Regions from separate parts of the Mesorhizobium sp. B3-1-9 genome, predicted to be linked through region 1. Evidence: riboswitches for the same ligand, from Rfam matches in the RefSeq annotation. Region 1 holds a riboswitch; the other holds the start of a gene.

What was found. Region 1 has a riboswitch for cobalamin ahead of bluB (5,6-dimethylbenzimidazole synthase). Riboswitches for the same ligand answer to the same signal wherever they lie in the genome.
Region 2: linked by a shared signal. The riboswitch ahead of FJW07_RS11445 (DUF1636 family protein) and the one ahead of bluB (5,6-dimethylbenzimidazole synthase) in region 1 are both predicted to bind cobalamin.

The regions. Positions count from the first base shown of each region.
Region 1 is NZ_VFTJ01000007.1:178,003-185,251, forward strand. It holds gene FJW07_RS15315 (pirin family protein) at 1-376, opposite strand, end outside; gene FJW07_RS15320 (DUF2277 domain-containing protein) at 386-652, opposite strand; gene FJW07_RS15325 (exodeoxyribonuclease VII small subunit) at 698-949, opposite strand; gene FJW07_RS15330 (histone deacetylase family protein) at 953-1,879, opposite strand; cobalamin riboswitch at 1,994-2,171, shown strand; gene bluB (5,6-dimethylbenzimidazole synthase) at 2,214-2,954, shown strand; gene FJW07_RS15340 (methyltransferase domain-containing protein) at 2,988-3,806, opposite strand; gene FJW07_RS15345 (hypothetical protein) at 3,940-4,926, opposite strand; gene FJW07_RS15350 (TetR/AcrR family transcriptional regulator) at 5,158-5,751, opposite strand; gene FJW07_RS15355 (MFS transporter) at 5,872-7,092, shown strand.
Region 2 is NZ_VFTJ01000005.1:194,587-201,835, reverse strand. It holds gene FJW07_RS11455 (cobaltochelatase subunit CobN) at 1-1,778, opposite strand, end outside; gene cobW (cobalamin biosynthesis protein CobW) at 1,795-2,832, opposite strand; gene FJW07_RS11445 (DUF1636 family protein) at 2,835-3,260, opposite strand; cobalamin riboswitch at 3,300-3,503, opposite strand; gene FJW07_RS11440 (winged helix-turn-helix domain-containing protein) at 3,533-4,732, opposite strand; gene FJW07_RS11435 (NADH-quinone oxidoreductase subunit A) at 5,066-5,431, shown strand; gene FJW07_RS11430 (NADH-quinone oxidoreductase subunit B) at 5,422-6,003, shown strand; gene FJW07_RS11425 (NADH-quinone oxidoreductase subunit C) at 6,008-6,613, shown strand; gene FJW07_RS11420 (NADH-quinone oxidoreductase subunit D) at 6,623-7,249, shown strand, end outside.

The DNA of each region.
Region 1 (7,249 bases):
GCAACTCCTCCGGCGTGCGCTCGGAATGGACGATGCCGCGCCCGGCGGTCATCAAATTCACGTCGCCCGGCGCGATCACCATTTCAGTGCCGAGCGAGTCGCGATGCCTGATCTTGCCGTCGAACAGGTAGGTGACGGTGGACAGCCCGATATGCGGATGCGGGCGCACGTCGAGCGCATGGCCGGCGCGCAGGATCGCCGGTCCCATGCGGTCGAAGAAGATGAACGGCCCGACCAGACGGCGCTTCGCCGTCGGCAGGGCGCGGCGCACCTCGAAGCCGCCAATGTCCTTGGCGTTGGGGACGACCATCAGCTCGATCTGGTCGCAGGCGAAGGCATCGCCCGGTTCAGGATCGTTTCCCGGAAAAAAGCTCATATCGGATCCTCAGGCGAAACGCAGCGCCGACCTGGCCTTCGCCTTGGCCGCCTCTTCCTCGCGATTGCGCGGTTCCTGGTTGGTTTCGAGCGAATCGATCAATTCGCGCGCGACAGCTGTGATCGCCTCGACGGCATGGTGGAAGGCATGTTCGTTGCGCTTGGAGGGCTTGGTCGAGCCGCTCAGTTTGCGCACGAATTGCAGCGCTGCGTCATGCACTTCGTCATTGGTCGCCGGCGGCTCGAAATTGGCCAGGGTCTTGATGTTGCGGCACATAGCTTGAACTCCTTACCTGCTTTCTTTGCCCCACCGTCGTCCAAATTACTCAGCGTCGAGCGGCTCCGTTCCAACCGGTTTGCCGTCGCGCGACAGCCTGATCTTCTCGACCTTGTCCTCGGCCGCTTTCAGCAGACGGTCGCAATGCGCCTTCAGCGCTTCGCCGCGCTCGTAGATCTTGATCGACTGGTCGAGCGGGACGTCGCCGCGCTCAAGATCATCGACGATCTTCTCCAGCGCGTCGAGCGCCTGTTCGAAGCTCATCGCCTTGACGTCCTCATTGCCTTCCAATGCCATAGCCTATCCCTTCATCAGCCGCCCGACATGGGCGGCGACTGAAAATGCCAGTCCCTGCAGATCGTAGCCGCCTTCAAGCAGGCTGACGAGCCTGTTGGAGCTGTGGCGGCCGGCGCGCTCCATCAATTGCCCGGTCGCCCAGTCGAAATCGTCCTCGGTCAGGTTGATCTCGGCGAGCGGATCGCGGTGGTGCGCGTCGAAACCGGCGGAAATGATGATCAAGTCCGGCGCGAACGCATCGATCGAGGGCAGCACGCGCGACAGGAAGGCGTCGCGGAACAGGTCGCTGCCGGTCTGCGGCGCGAGCGGCGCGTTGACGATGTTGCCGGCGCCGGTTTCGCTTTTCGCTCCGGTACCGGGATAAAGCGGCATCTGGTGCGTCGAGCAATAGAGAACCGACGGGTCGTCCCAAAAAATGTCCTGTGTGCCGTTGCCGTGGTGGACGTCCCAGTCGACGATGGCGACGCGCTCGGCCTGATGCTTCTTCTGCGCGTAGCGGGCGGCGATCGCGGCCGTGTTGAACAGGCAGAAGCCCATCGCGGTGGCCTTTTCGGCGTGGTGACCCGGCGGACGGGCAGCGACGAAGACGTTGGCGGCACGGCCCTCGAAGACGTCGTCCACTGCCGCGTTGGCGCCGCCGATCGCCGTCACCACGGCCTGCCAGCTTTTCGGGCTGGCGCTGGTATCGGCGTCGATCGAGACGATGCCGCTCTCAGGGATCGCCGCGCGCACGCGCTCGACGAAATCCTCGGGATGCGCATAGAGGATCGTTTTCTCGTCGCCTTCAGGCGCCTTAACGCGGTCGAGCGCCGAAAAAGCCTCGTCGTCGAGCACGCGTTCGATGGCGCGCAGGCGGTCGGGCCGCTCGGGATGGCCGGGCGGCGTGAGGTGTTCCAGAAAGATCGGGTGCGTGTAGAGACGGGTGGCCATGGCGCCTAATCTAGGCACCGGCGGCGCGGATGACCATGTTTGAAAGCCGAATGGCTGGGGAAAATTGCGCCAGCCCGTGTCGCTGGCGCCATTGGCGCGGCGCAAGCTTCGCGGTAAGGTTCTTCGCTGCCTGGTGCCCGCGACGCGGGAGAATCGGGAACACGGTTGAACTCCGTGGCGTGCCCAACGCTGTGAGGGGGACCGCGCCGGCAAAGCCACTGTCGATGACGGGAAGGCGCCGGATGCGGGAGGATCCCGAGCCAGAAGACCGGCCCGGCAGACATGGTTTTCCGCTTGGTCAGGCGGGAAACTGCTTGTCGCAAGGGGAAAAGCGATGACGGCAGCAGCGATCGCCGCGGGCGGCGACGACTTTGACCAATTGGCGCGCGACGCGGTCTATCGGGCGATGTTCACCAGGCGTGACGTGCGCAGCCATTTTGTCCCCGACGATCTCGATGACAGCGTGTTGGCGCGGCTCATCACCGCCGCGCATCATGCGCCCTCGGTCGGCTATATGCAGCCGTGGAACTTCATCGTCATCCGCGATCCAGGCAGGCGGCGGGAGGTGCGCGACCTGTTCCTCGCCGCGCGCGAGCAGGAGCTGCCGGCGATCGAGGCGGAACGGCAGGCGCTATACCGCAAGCTTAAGCTCGAGGGCATCTGCGAAAGCGCGCTCAATCTGTGCATCACCTGCGACCGGCAGCGGTCGAAGGATTCGCCGCTCGGGCGCTGGCACAATCCGGAGATGGACCTCTACAGCACCGTCTGCGCGGTGCAGAATTTCTGGCTGGCGGCGCGGGCCGAGGGTGTCGGCGTCGGCTGGGTCAGCATCATCGAGACGGAAGCGCTGAAGCAGCTCTTGTCGATCCCGGAACATGTGACGCCGATCGCCTATCTCTGCGTCGGCCGCGTCTCAGCCTTCGCGCCGAAGCCCGATCTCGAGGCGCATGGCTGGGGCAAGCGCCTGCCGCTGCCGGAACTGGTGATGAGCGAGACTTTTCGCGGCGCCGGCGAGGCGCCGCTCAAATCGGCGATAGAGCATTATGGCAAGTTGAAGATCATGTCGCGCGGGTGATCCAAATTTGCCGTGATCGCGACACGTGCGCGTTCACGCCGGCGTTGCCGTCCAAGCGCCTATTTCCGATCGTCCCATCAACGTGCCGTCTTTGCCTATCTCCGAAAGGATACGCTCCGCGAGCACCGAGGGCTCGATTTGCGAAGCTGTCACGATCCCGAGCCTTTCCATGGTCGGCAATTGTGTCTCGACAAGATCGGTCACAAGATGCACAACGTCGACGGTTCGACGTCCGGACGCAATGACCGCCTCCAATCTCAGGGTCGGCGCAGGCAAGCCAGCATCTTCAAACACGCGGGCGAGCCGCGCGCCAAGGCGCACCTGCGCGCCCGCTCTCTCGATAGTGCTGCTGAGCAACCCGCACACCTGATCGTAGGTTGGCGACGGAGGCGATGAACGCGCTCCATCCCAGTCAAGCTCATGGAATATAACGATCCCACCTGTTCGCAAATGGCGGACGATCCGGCGAAGCGATTGCGCCGGATCGGGCATGAACTGGAGAACGTAACGACCAACTATCGCATCAAACGGTTCGTCGAATTTCATTTCGGCCGGGTCGCCGTGCCTGAAGGCGATTCTATCTGACCCGGCATTCTTGGCGCGCAGTTCCGCCTGCTCGACAGCTACCAGGGCAAGGTCCGTACCCACGACTTCTCCGGTCGGCCCAACGAGTTCGCCACAAAGAAACGCGACATCGCCTGCCCCGCTGCCGATATCGAGGATGCGCATGCCTTTGGCGATCCCCGCTGCTTCCAAGAAGCGGCGTGTGATCGGATCGATCAACCGCGCCTGAGTGACAAGACGTCGCAGTTCCGCCTCTGCATGCCCCAGCGCGTAGTCGACATCGCTCATCGAATTCCTCCAAATGGCCAATTCTAAGCGCAGATCATGACGTTTGGTCTGTGAGGCGCCAATATTCTGCCTTGGCGCGACGAAGCTTTCATGAAGATGGCCCGGGCGGTAAAGTCCGGTTTCTCGACTTGCCTCAGGCTGCGGTCTTTGGAGCCTCCCAGCGCGAGCCGCCGCCGAAGGAGCCCAGCGCCTTGTCGCGCAGTTCCCTGAACTTGGACGAGGCCTCGGCCAGCCGGTGGTCCCATTCGGGATTGGGCACCTGGCCCTCGATGGCTTCGAAATAGACCTGCATCAGCGATGCAATGGCGAAGGGCTCGATGAAGGCCGCCTTGAAGGCCCAGGCAAAGACGATGGCCAGCACGAAAGCCCAGCCGGCAAGCTGACCCGGCATGACCCAGAGGATCGCGGCCGCGGGCGCCAGCATCAACAGGAAGATGACGAAGGACACGCCCCACATGATCGCCGCCAGCCAGACGGCGTTCTTGACCATGTGCTTGCCGTTCTGGGCGTAGAGGACGACACCTTGCCTGGCCGTCTCGAAGGGCGAGTTCGAATTGATGCGGATGTTGTAGCCGAGGATGATCTCGTCGACATAGGTCAGCGAGATACGGATGACGGTGTTGATGAAGCCGACCAGGCCGCTCAGGCCCGGGATCGGCAGGAAGGCGGCTATGCCGCCGATCAGGCCGGTGATGGCGCGGATGGCGCCCTTGACCAGTTGGTCGACGACGAAAAGGATGTTGGCCTCGGCGAAACGCTGGGTGACCACTTCCTTGGCATAGGCGATCTGGTTCTGGCCGTCAGGGACATCGTGGCCGTCGATCAGATGCACCATGACGGCGATATGGCCCGCCTTCAGCACGTAGAGGATGTATTCGCGGATCCAGTAGACGGCGATCGACACGACGCCGAAGCCGACCACGCCGCCCCAGAGCGCGAAGGACATCGGGCCGTCCGGATCGGTCGAGATGTGACCGACGCCGTAGCCGACGCTGGCGCCCGTGCCGGTCGCCATGATGTAGGCGACCGTGATGCCGAAATAGACGATCATGCGAAAGACGATGAACGGCCATGTCCGCATCATGATGGACACCGACTTGGCGATGCTGAAGTCCCACATGCCCCGACTCTCCACACCCCCGCGCATGATCCCGAAAATCGGAATCGATTTCGGGAAGGGCCATGCGCTGAATCAAAGTTTTTACAGCGTCCTTGCGCGTTCAAAGAACGCGCGGCGCTGTAAGAGTTGGCGGTGGAGGATGCGCTCGCCCTATTGATTGTCAATCGCGGCGGGGTTGTGCCGGTCGGAAAGCGGTGCACAACCCGGTGGCTTGGTTACCCAAGCGTGCCGTCAAACCCTCTTGCGCAAGCCTTCGAGCAGTTGCTTGAACGCCGCGATCGCCTTCTTCGACGTCGCTTCGGGATCGTTCGAATTGGCGATGCGCTGCGCGGCCTGGCTGCTGGCGCCATTGATCAGCCGTGAGGTCGTCTCGGGATCAAGCTCTGGAACGACCACCTCCTCGTCCTGCAGCTTCGTCAGATGGTCGGTCATCGAGGCGATACAGGCGCTGGCATTCGGCCACTGCGCCGGGTCGCCGAGCACCGCCGGGCCGTCGCGGAACATGATGCGCTGGATTTCCGGCTCCAGCGCCATTTCGATATAGCTGGTGCATTCATCGACGAAATGCTGCCAGCGGGTCGGCGCCTTCGAAGCCACCTCGTTCACCCGTACAGCCATTTCGCCGTCGATCTCGGCGATCACCGCCTGCAGCAGCCCCTTCTTGTCGCCGAAATGATGGTAGAGCGCGCCGCGCGTCAGGCCGGCCGACGCGGTGAAATCGTCCATCGAGGCCTCGGCGTAGCCGACCGTGCCGAAGGCGTGGCGGGCGGCCGCGATCAGCTTGGCGCGCGTTTCGGCGATCATCTCCTTGCGCGGTCTGTGCATGGCTCTGGCCCTACTAACATACGCCTCGTATGCCAATTGACATACGCAGCGTATGAACTATCTCACATTCATACGCAGCGCATGTAGTTTTAGTATGCAACCTTGTCGAGGAGCAGGATCATGCGAAACCCCTATGCGGACATCTTTCGGGCTCCCGGCACGAAAGGCTTTGCCGCGGCCGCCTTCATCGCGCGGCTGCCGATCGCCATGGCGCCGATCGGCATCGTGGCGATGCTCTCGCAGACGCATGGCGAATATTGGCTGGCCGGGGCGGTCTCCGCGACCTACGCCCTTGTGAATGCTGTTTTGTCACCGCAGATCTCGCGATGGGTGGATCAGCTTGGCCAAAGCGCGATTGCCCTGCCGACCACGCTTGTCTCGGTGCTTGCCTTCACGACATTGATCGTGGCGGCCAACCAGCACTGGCCGGCCTGGACCCTGTTCGGGTCGGCGCTGCTTGCTGCCGCCATGCCCAACATCCCGGCGCTGGTCAGGGCTCGCTGGACCGAGATTTTTCGCGATCGTCCCGAGTTGAGCACCGCCTTCGCGTTCGAATCGGCCGCGGACGAATTGGTCTATGTCGCCGGAGCCTCGCTGTCGGTGGGCTTGAGCGCGGCTCTGTTTCCCGAAGCCGGCATGGTGGTCAGCACGTTGCTGCTCGCGCTCGGTTCGGCGGCATTCCTGCTGCAGCGCTCGTCCGAGCCGCCGGTACGTCCGGCGGAACATGGCGCGGCCGGTTCGGCGATCCGCCTGCGGCCGGTGCAGATCATCACCTTCGCGCTGATCTTCGTCGGCGCGACCTTCGCCACCACGGAAGTCACCACCGTCGCCATCACCAAGGCGCTCGGTCAGCCCGAGGCTGCAAGCCCCGTCATCGGCGTCTATGCGCTTGGATCCTTCGTGCTCGGCATCATCGTCGGCGCGCTCAGCCTGAAGGCGCCGCTGCAGCGGCAACTCGCGGTCGCGGTCACGGTGATCGCGCTCACCACCCTGCCATTGCTTTTCGCCGACACGGTGCCGACGCTGGCGCTGGCGGTCTTCGTCAGCGGCGTCGCGATCTCGCCGACCTTCATCACAGCCTTCGGCCTGATCGAGCGCCATGTGCCGCCGGCAATGCTCACCGAAGGCGTCACCTGGGTAACCACCGGCATCGGCATCGGCATGGCGCTGGGCTCCTTCGCCGCCGGCTGGATGGTCGACAATTTCGGTCCGCAGAACGGGTTCTGGGTGTCGGTGGCGGCCGGGGCGATCGCGCTGGCCACCGTGCTTGCCGGGCAGTGCCGGCTGGCGACGGGTGATTGCGACGCGGACAGGGGCGAAGCGGTGGTGCCTGCGGAGTGACGGAACGAAGCGTCCGGTACTCGTTTCGCCAGCGTTCGGAATTGGCCGAGACCCTCGCGACTTCGTCATCCACGGGCGGAGCGACGCGAAGCGGAGCGCAGACCCGAGGAGCCATTCCGTGTCCTTGATCGTAGAACGCTACGGAGCAGAATTCTGG
Region 2 (7,249 bases), on a different contig from region 1:
CTGCCGGACATCTCCCCCTCAAGGGGGGAGATTGGCGGTTGGGGCGCCGGCTTTCCCCTTGCTAGGCCGGAAATTGGCGAAAGCCGAGGTGAAGGAATAATCTCCCCCCTTGAGGGGGAGATGTCCGGCAGGACAGAGAGGGGGGCCTCGCGCAAACCTACCCCTTCCAACTTGCCCCACGCCGCCTCAACCAAAGCTCGTGCTGCCTCCGGCAATTCGGCTGAAAAGGCAATGTAATCCGTCAAGGCAAGGCCAAGCCCACCCACCTCCAACACATCCAGCAATCGCCGCGGCGATTGCGGAATCCCGTCAACCGCATAGCCCTGTTCCTTCAGGTCATGCAGCATGGCGAGCACGCTTGACGGCACATCCAGCCCGACGGCATAGCCGGTCCGCCCGGGCGCGCTGGGATAATCGGGGATCAGGATCGCCAGCTTGCGCTCGGCCCGCTCGGTCCGCTGCAGGCGGATAAAGGCAGCGATCCGCCTGGCGACCTGCTCGACGCGATCGGCCTCCGGCCGGTTGGCGAAGGCGCGGAAGGCGAGCGCCGGGTCGGTTTCGACCTCGTCCTTGAACGAGATGGCGCCGGCCAGGATGCGGCCGTCGAGCTCGGGCAATACAACGTGCATGGCGAGATCGGCGGGCGCCAGGCCGCGCTGATTCTTTTCCCAGACCTCGCGTCTCGTTGTGGCGACGATGACCTGGAACACTGGCACGCCGGCGCGGTCGAACAGAGTCTCGATGCCGGGCTCCGCACCGGAGGCGAAGGCGGTCGCGGTGACAATGGCCGCAGGGTTCAGCGAGGCGATCGCGTTTTCGACGAAGGCTAAGGACGCCGGATCCTTGAGGCTGGACACGAAGATCGGCACAGGGGCCATGCCTTGCTGCTTCAACGCTTCCGCCAGAGCGTCGATCGGCGCGATGTCTGCGGCAAGCAGCATGGAACGGTAGAAGAGGATGGGGACGACTGCGAAATTGTCGACGCCGAGTTCCGTCACACCCCCCTCTGTCCTGCCGGACATCTCCCCCGCAAGGGGGGAGATTGCTCTGTGGTCGACGGTTTCGCCAACTGTAGATGTTTCAGCTAGCTCGATATTTGACGAAGCAGAGATAGAGCCGGCTTGGGTGACGGCTGATCTCCCCCCTTGCGGGGGAGATGTCCGGCAGGACAGAGGGGGGTGCGAAGGAATGCCGACCCTTGAAACGTTCGACTTCTCGACGACACCAACTCCCGGCTCATAATACCCCGCCTTCGGCACACTGACCGCATCAACCACGGCCGCCTCAGCCCCCGCAAGCCTTGCCAGCCTTTGCACCAGCGCCGCCATATTGGCCGGCCCGCCTTCGCGGAAATAGCCGAGCAGCGCGTCGAGCTCGGCACGCGGCAGCGTCGAGCCTTCGATCAGCCGCTGGTCCTCGTCATGGCTTTCGCCGGGCAGCAGCGCCAGCTTGATGCCGCGCTCGCGCGCGACCGCGGCGAGCTGGTCGCAGCCATAGCGCCACCACTCATAGCCGCCGAGGATGCGCACCAGGACGACCTTGGCGTGGCGGGCGACGCTGTCGATCCAAAGATCCACCGACATCGGGTGGCGAAGGTCGCGCAGCGCCGCAAGCCGCATCGCGGGCAGCCGCGCGGCATCGGCCTTCCAGGCGGCGGCCAGACCGGCGAGGTCGCTGTCGGTGAAGGACAGGGCCACCACATCCGCAGGCGTCTGCCTGAGGTCGACCGGCTCGGCGAGATCGTCGAGCGAAGCGGATGTCGTGGTGAGGATATGCATCGCTTTGGTGTTGGTCTCAGCCGGCGAGGATACGTTCGATCGCCGGGCGGTTCAGCCCCTTGAGGCCGATGACGACGAGCCGCGAGCGGCGGTCGTCATCCGCCGTCCAGGCGCGGTCATAATAGTGGTTGACGCGCGGGCCAACGGCCTGGAGCAGGAGGCGCATCGGCTTGCCGCCGACCTCGACGAAACCTTTGACGCGCAGCACGTTTTCCTGCTCTGCGGCAAGGGCGACGCGATTGGCCAGCTCATCGGGGTTGGCAACCGACGGGATGTCGATGACGAAGGAATCGAAATCGTCATGCTCATGGTCGAGCTCGTCGTCGTGGTGCGTCTTGCGGTTCTCGATGTCGTCCTCGACGGCGAGCCCGAGGCCGAGCAGCACCGACGGGTCGACCTTGCCTTGCGCGGTCGGAACGATCTTCACGGCGCGCGCGACGTGCTTGCCGATGACGGCGTTGGCGCGCTGCGATCCGGCCGCATCCATCAGGTCGCTCTTCGACAGGATGATCAGGTCGGCGCAGGCAATCTGGTCCTCGAATACCTCTTCGACCGGATCGTCATGGTCGAGCGTCACGTCCGCGGCGCGCTGGGCCTGCAGGGCATCCATGTCGGAAGCGACGCGGCCGTCGGCCAGCGCCGGGCCATCAACAACGGCGAGGACCCCGTCGACCGTGACGCGGCTCTTCACCGTCGGCCACTGGAAGGCCTGGACCAGCGGCTTCGGCAGAGCGAGGCCGGAGGTCTCGATCAGGATGTGGTCGACCTTGGGGTTGAGCGACAGGATCTGGTCGAGCGCCGGCACGAAATCGTCGGCCACGGTGCAGCAGATGCAGCCATTGGCGAGCTCGACGATGTTTTCCTCTGGGCAGGTGTCGACGCCGCAGCCTTTCAGTATCTCGCCGTCGATGCCGACATCGCCGAACTCGTTGACGATGATCGCCAGCCGCTTGCCCTTGGCGTTCTCGAGCAGGTTGCGGATCAGCGTCGTCTTGCCGGCGCCGAGGAAGCCGGTGACGACGGTGCAGGGAACACGGGAAACGGAAGCGTTCATGGTCAGTCCTTCAGCATGTCGAGGGGAGGGATGCGGGCAACCAGGCCGCGCTTGAGGGAATCGGGCCGGCCGCGCCAGGGGATCAGGCCGTCGGTCGAGATGGCGAAGAGCTTTGCGCCGGCGATGAGGTCGGCGCCGCTGGTCGGGGTCAGATCGCCGAAGACATAGCTCCAGCAGCCGTCGCGCAGCAGCGCGGCGCTCAGCCGGCGCTTGCAATTGCCGAGGCATTCGACGGTGCGGATGCGGACGTTTTCACCGGAGGCGGCACGGCGCGTGTCTTCAGCCAGCAGCGCGCCGGGACGCGGATGGGCGTCCGAGCCGGTTTCGTCGCGGCAGGAGGAGCAGACGATGACGGTCACGCCGGCCAGCGCGTCGGGCTCGGACGAAATATCCGCACTATTTGCCGGGAAACTGCCGTTGCGATCCAAAACCAGGCTCCTTGCCCGGAAAACCCGCCGGGCATTCGGATACTTAAAGTCTCAGACGGCAGGTCTCCTGGCTCGCGAGTCGTCGCCTTGAAGGCCGCCTTCCCGGGAACATCCCAGTGGTTTTCGGCCGGGGCTCGTCGCTTACAGTTGCGGGGACAGCCGCGGATTTGGGCGTTGGCCCGCACCGCATTCCCTCTTGGCTCCTCCCTTTGCCGGGAGAAGACCGTCTGCGGCGGATTTAGGCTTATGGCCGGGTGCATGTCAACGCACGGCTACGACACCGCGATGTCGGCCAGCGCCGGCCCGAGGTCGCCGGCCGGCGTCACTTCGATCGCCTCCAGGCCGAGCCATGCCTGCATCTGCTTCAATTCGTCGAAGAGCTGGGCGACCGTTTCGGCGGGGGCGCCGGCCTCTGCAAAGGCGGCATGGACGCGCAGCACGCTCGCCGGCCGATCGGCTCGCAGATCGACACGGGCGACGATGCGGTCGCCAAGCAGGAAGGGCAGCACGTAGTAGCCGTATTGGCGCTTTTCGGCCGGCGTGTAGATCTCGATGCGGTAGCGGAAGCCGAAGAGTTTTTCCGTCCGGGTGCGCTCGAAGACGACGGGATCGAAGGGGGCGAGCAGGGCGCGGGCCTCTATCCGGCGTGGAAAGCGGGCGTCCTTGTGGAGATAGGCGGTCTTGTCCCAGCTCTCGACCTTCACAGGCAGCAGTTCGCCCGCTTCGACCAGTTCCTCGATGCGGTCTTTCGTATCGCCCGGCGCGAGACGAAAATAGTCGCGAAGGTCGCCATAGGTGGCGATGCCATGGGCGCGGGCCGAGATGCGCAGCAATTCGCGATGCGCGTCCTCGACCGAGGGTACCGGCAGGTCGAGTACGGCCTGCGGCAAAACGCGCTCGGGCAGGTCGTAATAGCGTTCGAAGCCGCGCCGGTAGGCGGTGGTGATGCGTCCGGCCCAGAACAGCCATTCGAAAGCGTGCTTGGCCTCGCTCCAGCCCCACCAGCCGCCATTGCCCTTGTGGCCTTCGATGTCGGACGCGGCGATCGGGCCGCGTTCGGCGACCTGCGCATAGATCTCGTCGATCATCGCCTTGCGCTCCCGGCCCCATTTCGCCAGGCCGAGATACATCTCGTCGCCCTGCTCGGCGCGCAGCATGCGCCAGCGCATCAAAGGGTAGGTTTCGACAGGCAGGAACGACGCCTCATGCGCCCAATACTCAAAGACCGCGCGCTTGCGGGTGACCGCGGCGTTGTCGAGCAGCGCAAGCGGGTAGGGGCCGAGGCGAGAATAGAGCGGCATATAATGAGCGCGCACCACAGCGCTGACGGAATCGATCTGCAACAGGCCGGTTCGTGAAAGCACGCGCGCAAGGTGGCGGCGATCCGGAACGCCGCCGGGCCTTGGGTCGTTGAACCCCTGTGCTCCGAGCGCAATGCGCCTCGCCATGGCCAGCGAAATCTTGTCCTTCATCGAGGCGCCCTTGCCCTGATCATTTGCCGGATTTTTAGCCGGTGATTCCGGCGATGCTAGCAGGCAAATGGCGGGAGATATGTCAGGAGAGAAAAGTGGAGTAAAAAGCGAAGGAAATCAAACAGGAGCGGATCGGACCAGTTTCTTCCGATAAGGCGTCCAGGGCCGCGATTTGAACAAGGTTTGACTTGCGTCACCGAAACCGCTGCGCTAACCCTCGCCGCGTTGCAGCATGGGCCCCTTAAAACGGTTCAGCGGTTAAACTGTCACGCTTCCGCATTAGAGTTCGTTGCTGTAATCAAAGTGAACTGCCCGCCTAAGGAAAGCCGCCGCATGAGCGCACTCCTGAGTTCATATCTGCCGATCGTCCTGTTCATCGCCGTGGCGCTGGTCGTCGGCCTTGCGCTGCTCATAGCGCCGTTCCTGGTGGCCTACCGCAATCCCGATCCGGAGAAGCTTTCCGCCTATGAATGCGGCTTCAACTCGTTTGACGACGCCCGTATGAAATTCGACATCCGCTTCTACCTGGTGTCGATCCTGTTCATCATCTTCGATCTCGAGGTCGCCTTCCTGTTCCCGTGGGCGGTCTCCTTCTCCAAGGTCGGCATGCTCGGCTTCTGGTCGATGATGGTGTTCCTGGCGGTGCTGACCATCGGCTTTGCCTATGAATGGAAAAAAGGAGCGCTGGAATGGGATTGAACGACAGTTCAGGCACCCTCGTCGCGCCGAAGCCCAAGGGCATCATTGACCCCAACACCGGCAGGCCGGTGGGGGAGGACGATCCCTTCTTCCTCGAAATCAACAATGAACTGGCCGACAAGGGTTTCCTTGTCACCTCGACCGAAGCGCTGATCACCTGGGCGCGCAGCGGCTCGCTGATGTTCATGACCTTCGGCCTCGCCTGCTGCGCGGTCGAGATGATCCACACCTCGATGCCGCGCTATGACTCGGAGCGCTTCGGCGTCGCGCCGCGCGCGTCGCCGCGCCAGTCCGACATCATGATCGTCGCCGGCACGCTGACCAACAAGATGGCGCCGGCGCTGCGCAAGGTCTACGACCAGATGCCGGAGCCGCGCTACGTCATCTCGATGGGCTCCTGCGCCAATGGCGGCGGCTATTACCACTATTCCTATTCGGTGGTGCGCGGCTGCGACCGCGTCGTGCCGGTCGACATCTATGTGCCCGGCTGCCCGCCGAGCGCGGAAGCGCTGCTCTACGGCATTCTCCTTCTGCAGAAGAAGATCCGCCGCACCGGCACGATCGAACGGTGAGCCGATGACCCAGGCGTTGAACGGACTCTCCACCTATCTCGGCGAGAAGCTCTCCGGCCGCATCGGCGAAGCCGTGCTTGCCTATGGCGAACTGACGGTTTCGGTTGAACCGGGCAATCTGATCGAGGTAGCGACCTTCCTGCGCGACGATCCACGCTGCCAGTTCATCTCGATCATCGACGTCTGCGGAGCGGACTACCCGTCGCGCGCTAGGCGCTTCGACGTCGTCTATCACCTATTGTCGCCGAAGCAGAATGTGCGCATCCGGCTCAAGGTCCAGGCGGACGAGGAGACGCTGGTGCCGTCGCTGACCGGCGTCTATCCCGGTGCCGACTGGTTCGAGCGCGAGACCTACGACCTTTACGGCGTGCTGTTTTCGGGCCATCCAGACCTGCGCCGCATTCTCACCGACTATGGTTTCGAGGGCCATCCGCTGCGCAAGGATTTCCCGCTGACCGGCTTCGTCGAGGTTCGTTACGACGACGAGGCCAAGCGGGTCATCTACGAGCCGGTCGAACTCAAGCAGGAATTCCGCAATTTTGATTTTCTTTCTCCTTGGGAAGGGACGGACTACGTCCTGCCCGGGGATGAAAAAGCCAAGACGAATTGAGGCGCCACAATGGCTGAAACCTCCGTCCGCAACTTCAACATCAACTTCGGTCCGCAGCACCCTGCGGCGCATGGCGTTTTGCGCCTGGTGCTGGAACTGGACGGCGAGGTGGTCGACCGCGTCGATCCGCATATCGGGCTGCTTCACCGCGGCACCGAAAAGCTGATCGAGGCCAAAACCTATCTGCAGGCCGTGCCTTATTTGGACCGGCTCGACTATTGCGCGCCGATGAACCAGGAGCATGCCTTCGCTTTGGCCGCCGAGCGGCTGCTCGGCATCGAGGTGCCGAAGCGCGGTCAGTTGATCCGCGTGCTCTATTCCGAGATGGGCCGCATCATGTCGCACATCCTCAATGTGACGACGCAGGCGATGGACGTCGGCGCGCTGACGCCGCCGCTGTGGGGCTTCGTCGAGCGCGAAAAGCTAATGGTGTTCTACGAGCGCGCCTCCGGCTCGCGCATGCATGCAGCCTATTTCCGGCCGGGCGGCGTGCACCAGGACCTGCCGCAGAAGCTGGTCGAGGATATCGGCAGGTGGATCGATCCGTTCCTGAAGTCGATCGACGATCTCGATGCGCTTTTGACCGGCAACCGCATCTTCAAGCAGCGCAATGTCGATATCGGCATCGTGTCGCTA